Regions from separate parts of the Paenibacillus sp. FSL R5-0527 genome, predicted to be linked through region 1. Evidence: predicted binding sites of a transcription regulator. Region 1 holds the regulator's gene; the other holds the start of a gene.
What was found. The regulator LexA, encoded in region 1, represses DNA repair genes until DNA is damaged. The targets are predictions, from matches to a motif close to CGAACATATGTTCG.

Region 1 (3,032 bases):
AAATTCGGGCCCTTTCCTTTTTTCTGCATCCGGAGCTGATTCCGCTCCACTTTCCGGTCAAACGAAGCCATGCATGTTCCTCCCCTATTTATCTACAATCTCGATCGATTCGAGTTGCCGGCGAAAATTTCTGCGGACATTCTCCAGGTATGTTTCGCGAAGCTGGGCTCTTTCCAGCATCTCGTCCTGCGTCAAACCTTCCGTTTTATGCTTGCGGGCCAGTTCGTTAATCCGCTTTACCAAAGCATCGATGTCCATATCTTCCTCCTGGATTCATTTACTATGCGCTCCGATGATTCCGGTTTAGCCGCACTTTGGCGGAACAAGCATCATGCAGGGCATTAATTCTTACTTTGACATGAGAAAAAGAGCTTGTCAAGGCGGCGGAAATCACTCCGGAACGCCAATGGCAAGCCCCTTTAGTTTATAGAAATGGTTTAAAAGTCCGCTTTGACGACAGCCCCTTTAAACACGCACTAACATATATAAGAAAATAACGATTTCCGTATGTTGTACGTATCGTCATTCCAAAGGAATGAACAAAATATCCCCCGCCTTAATCTCGCTAGAGTTCAACCCGTTGACGCGAATCAACTTCTTGATGTAGACGCGCGTGTCCGATCCTTGCGGCTTATGTTCAGCCGCGATTTCCCACAATGTGTCCCCGGGCAGAACAACGACTTGCTCAAGCTCCCGCTCCGTACGGCCGGAATCGGAGGAGGCGGCAAATGCCGTTACCACGCCCGTACAAGTAAGGCTCAGCACCAGAAGAAAAACGGCAACCTTGGCGAGGCTGTGACGAAACACCGAAATATGTAGTCTTCTCTTTGCGGGACGAGTAAAAGAAGGTTGGTCATAGATGCTTCTATAGGTAGTGTATCTTGGCATAAATTCATCACTCCAAACAAGCGTTCTTATTTATGCCATTACTATAACACGAACATTTGTTTGATTCAACACTTTTTTTCGAACAATTGTTCCCTTTTTTTTCTTTAGTGCGAGTTTAAAAAGTCAGTTTTTCAGCACCGAGAAGGTCGGTTGAACCCGGGGACGTTAGGAGCTGAGCGTTCGTTTTGAGCACGTGAGCACCTGAAATGATGTTTCCTTAGGAAAAATGCTTCGGAAGCATATGCTAAAGCCCGGCTGAATTCAAGATTCGACGTCGAAACCGCTCATAATCCGCTTCGTGATCAAAAGATTATTTTTTGATTTCTTTTTAAAACTTACTTTTAGAACTAATGTTTGTGCGAACGGAAGTTCTGTGTTATAATTTTTCCAAACGTTACTAAATGGGGTTGATCCGATATGTCAAAGATATCCAGCCGGCAACAGGCCATTCTGGAATTTATCCGCAATGAAGTTCGCGCCAAGGGATACCCTCCCTCTGTCCGGGAGATTGGGGAAGCTGTAGGACTTGCCTCCAGCTCTACGGTTCACGGCCATTTGGACCGGTTGGAGAAGAAGGGGCTGATCCGCCGCGATCCGACCAAGCCGCGTGCCATCGAGCTGTTGAATCAGGAAGAATCCGAGAGTTTCAATAACTTCGCTCAAACCGTCGCACGCGTTCCCGTCGTGGGCAAAGTCACGGCCGGTGTTCCGATTACCGCCACGGAGAACATCGAAGATTACTTTCCGCTGCCGGATCATTACACAAGAGACGGAGAAATCTTCATGCTCTCCGTAGTTGGGGACAGCATGATCGAAGCCGGCATACATAATGGAGATTACGTGATTGTCCGCCAGCAGCAGACAGCGAACAACGGGGATATCGTGGTTGCGATGACCGAAGACGACGAGGCGACGGTCAAAACCTTTTACAAGGAGAAGGACCATATTCGTCTGCAGCCGGAAAATCCAACCATGGAGCCGCTGCGTCTGAAGCACGTGACCATCCTCGGTAAAGTGGTGGGCTTGTTCCGGGATCTGAACTGATTCATTTTACGGCAATGAAAAAAGGACGAAGCAGAACAATCTGCAGCGTCCTTTTTTCCACTTGAAATTTTCATCGGAAAAGGGATGATGCTCCCCTCCGTCCGCTAGTCCCAATCCAAATCCGGGAAATAAGGCATCGTTCCGTAGCCGGATTTTCCCCGTCTGCCTCGCATTCCCCATCCAAACCCGAATCCCGCCCGTTCGGAAACCCACCACTGTTTCAAACGATACCGGCGCCGCTGATATCTTTTGAGTGCGGTAACCATTTCATTCAACCTCCTTATATCTATAAGGTATCCAATCGCTGAATAAAAAACGGCAAAATTACAGTTTCCAAAATATTCTAGTCCAATAACGGACTCGCCAGGCCGGTTGATGGAAAAAGTATGAACTGCATAAGATTATTTTTTATCTTAACCCGTTGCGCTGAGCCTTCCAGTGTGATGGTACTTGGATCGAAGGAGGATCTCCGGTCCGGCGAACAACATAAGGACAAAAAACGCCGTTATTCCGGTGAAGTCCGTTAATTTGAGAGAAATAGAGACAATTTATGCCGCTATTTTCCCCCGCCCTCGAGAAAATGCCGCATTCCGGACCGTTCACAGGTCAATAAGAACAAAAAATGCCGCTAATGGGGATAAATATGCCTGGGTCCGGATGATAAGTACATAAAGTGCCGCTATTTTGAAGGTCGACGGGGTGCATCGTTCCACCCGACGGTTAGCCGTACCATCCAACAGGTTGGTTATTCTACTCGACAGGTTAGCTGTTTCCCCCGACAGGTTAGCCGTTCATCCGGCACAAAGTCGTTCCAGCAGCAGGCTGTCAAGCGTTGATATTCTAGGCTGAGCCCATTATTGCCCGCAAAAAAACAAAAATCCCCTGAGGCCAACGGCCCCAAGGGATTCCTCAATTAATACAGCGTCATGTACTGATCGCGTTCCCACGGATGTACTTGCGTGCGGAAAATATCCCATTCGATTTCCTTCAACTCGTAGAAATGGGTCAAGGCGTGATCGCCAAGCGCCTCGGAAATGATTTCGCTGCGGAGCAGCTCGCCAAGCGCTTCCTTCAGATCGGCCGGCAGGCTTGGAATGCCT
Region 2 (3,032 bases), 1.7 Mb from region 1:
TCCTCGTCCGAAAACAGCGACAGCTGCTCCACCTTCGGCTTGGGCAGGAACATATCGATTTCTTTGCGGGACAGCAGCGACCTGAGGATTGTGCTTTCGTTCACTTTCAACCCCTCAAGCCGCCGGCCTGAGCAGATGATAAAATATTGGGCCCGTTTGAGCACGACGCCCAGCTTCTTTAAGCCGGAAAAATCCAGCCGCGCCGTTCTGCGCGCCGCCACGATCCGCTTGGCGCTGCGAACGCCGATGCCGGGCACGCGCAGCAGCTCTTCATAAGGGGCTTTGTTGATCTCCACGGGAAACCGTTCGATATGATTGAGCGCCCAATGGCACTTCGGGTCCATGAACAAATTGAAATTCGGGGTGTGCTCATCCAGCAGTTCCTTCGCTTCAAAACCGTAGAAACGCAGCAGCCAGTCGGCCTGGTACAGGCGGTGCTCCCGCAATAGCGGCGGCTTGCTGCCGGGCGACGGAAGCAGCGAATGCTCCGCGACCGGGGTATACGCCGAGTAATATACCCGTCTCAGCTCGTATTTCCTGTACAGCGCCTCCGTTAAGGTTAAGATCCTAAGATCGCTGTCCGGCGTCGCGCCTACGATCATCTGGGTGCTTTGTCCGCCCGGCACAAACCGGGGAGCGTGGCGGTATTTGACGAGATCGGTGCTGTTCTCCCGAATGCCCTGCCGGATCGCGGTCATCGGCCTCAGGATCGCTTCCTTGCTTTTGTCCGGGGCTAACTGGTGCAGGCTGTCCTGTGAAGGCAGTTCGATGTTCACGCTCATCCGGTCGGCCAGCAGGCCCAACCGGGAAATCAGCGCCGGATCGGCGCCGGGAATCGCCTTCACGTGAATATAACCGCCGAAATGATATTTCCGGCGCAGCAGTTCCAGCACCCGGATCAGTTGTTCCGTCGTGTAATCCGGATTCCGCATGATGCCTGAGCTGAGAAACAGACCTTCTATGTAATTGCGGCGATAAAAATTTATCGTAAGCTCCGCCAGCTCCTCCGGGGTAAACATAGCCCGGCGCGTATCGTTGGAGCGGCGGTTCACGCAGTATTTGCAATCATAAATACAGCTGTTCGTCATCAGCACCTTCAGCAGCGAAATGCATCGTCCGTCCGCGGCAAAGCTGTGGCAGATCCCCGAGCTGACGGCGTTTCCCAGCGAGCTGCCTCCACTGCCCCCGCCGCTCCCGCGCTCCGCCCCGCTGGACGAACAGGATACGTCATATTTGGCCGAGTCCGTCAAAATGGTCAGCTTGTCATACACATCCATACGCTATGGCCTCCCTTTTGACAGCATTATATTGCGAACACACGTTCTTGTCAATGATTAAGACCGCCGAAGTCCGAAGGAATTCGTTCCGGCGGCCCCTGTGAGTCCCTGTGCAGTTCCTGTGCGGTCCCTGTGCTGTTCCTTTGCAGTCCCTGTGCAGTCCCTTGCAGTTCCTGTGCAGTTCCTTTGCAGTCCCTGTGCAGTCCCTTGCAGTCCCTTGCAGTCCCTTTGCACTCCCTGTGCAGTCCCAGGCAGTTCCTGTGCGGTCCCTGTGCGGTCCTTTTAATGTACAAGCAGGTCTCTAGCGGAAATAAAGACAATTTATGGCCTTATTCTGGGATTTCACCCCTTTTACTCAAAATAGAGGTACTTTAAGTCGTTATTCGGGAATTAAACCAGGAAATATCGCCCGTTTGACGCCATATCTCAAAAATAGAGGCAAAAAAATCCCCTATTTAAACTGTGCCCCCTTTTTTCACAAAAATAAGACCCATATTTGTCGTTATCTCAGGACATACACAAATACACGGGCCATCTGTTCCCCTCGGACCCCCACAATCCTGGAAAAAAGCCGCCGCCCCGTCTAAGCTTTCGGTTTACCTTCTTCCGGCCGGCGCGGTGCCGATCACCCCGTAACGCCACAGCACCCTGCGGCCAAACCAGCCGAACAGCCGGTCGGTGGCAAATCCCATCAACCCCAGGCTGAGCAAACCGACAAAAATCCAGTCGGTACGGAAGAACAGCCGGGAGTTCCAGATCAGGTAACCGACGCCTTCGTTCGCCGCGATCATCTCCGCCCCGACGATCGCCATATACGAGGTGCCCATCGCCAATCTGACGCCGGTGAAAATATACGGCGCGGTCGCCGGCACGATCACGTGCCGGACGATTTGCCACTCCGAAGCGCCCATGCTGCGGGCCGCGCGGATTTTGTCCTCCTCCACCGCCAGCACCCCCGTCAGCGTGTTCATGATGACGATAAACAGCGTCGCGTACAAAATCAGCGCGATCTTCGACTGCTCGCCGATGCCGAACCAGACGAGAAACAGCGTGATGAAAGCGATCGGCGGAATAAAGCGGATGAAGTTCAGCAGCGGTTCGGCAAAACGGCGGATAAAATCCACCTTGCCGATCAAAATGCCGAGCGGGATGGCGATCAGGCTCCCCAGCGTCCAGCCGCTGAACACCCGGTAGAAGCTGATCCCGATATATTTCGGCAGCGAGCCGTCCCGCAGCAGCTCCAGCGCTCCCGCCGCCGTATCCGCCGGCCCGGGCACCACCTCGGGACCGTAAAGCCAGGCGCCGCCTTGCCAGGCGGCCAGGATGAACAGCCACAAGAAGAGCAGGCCGACCCATTTCTTTTTCAGCCATGTCATAAGATTCGCCCTTTCTATTCGTCAAAATGAGCTTGAATCCGCCGGTAATACTCGTAAAATTCCGCCGCGGACACGTCGCGCGGATAGGCGAGCGGAATCTCGTAGATTTGCGAAATGTTGGAAGACGGGCCCGAAGACATGATGCCCACCCGTTCCCCGAGCAGGATCGCTTCCTGAATGTCGTGCGTCACGAAGACGATCGTTTTGTTTGTCTGCCGCCAAATGCGCACCAGCTCCTTCTGCATCGTCCGGCGGGTCATGGCGTCCAAAGCCCCGAACGGTTCATCCATGAGCAAAATTTCCGGATCATTGGCCAGCACGCGGGCCAGTTGAACCCGCTGCTTCATGCCGCCGGACAGCTCCTTCGGAAATTTATCCC

Region 2: NYE69_RS11320 (putative DNA modification/repair radical SAM protein) is a predicted target of LexA. The motif match lies at 1,312-1,325, and genes of this name have one in related genera.

What each region holds. Positions count from the first base shown of each region.
Region 1 covers NZ_JBBOYI010000001.1:4,265,148-4,268,179, reverse strand. The annotation lists gene NYE69_RS18700 (hypothetical protein) at 1-71, opposite strand, end outside; gene NYE69_RS18695 (DUF896 domain-containing protein) at 85-258, opposite strand; gene NYE69_RS18690 (LysM peptidoglycan-binding domain-containing protein) at 523-807, opposite strand; gene lexA (transcriptional repressor LexA) at 1,306-1,932, shown strand; gene NYE69_RS18680 (hypothetical protein) at 2,037-2,198, opposite strand; gene glnA (type I glutamate--ammonia ligase) at 2,846-3,032, opposite strand, start outside.
Region 2 covers NZ_JBBOYI010000001.1:2,577,761-2,580,792, reverse strand. The annotation lists gene NYE69_RS11320 (putative DNA modification/repair radical SAM protein) at 1-1,277, opposite strand, end outside; gene NYE69_RS11315 (ABC transporter permease) at 1,874-2,653, opposite strand; gene NYE69_RS11310 (ABC transporter ATP-binding protein) at 2,668-3,032, opposite strand, start outside.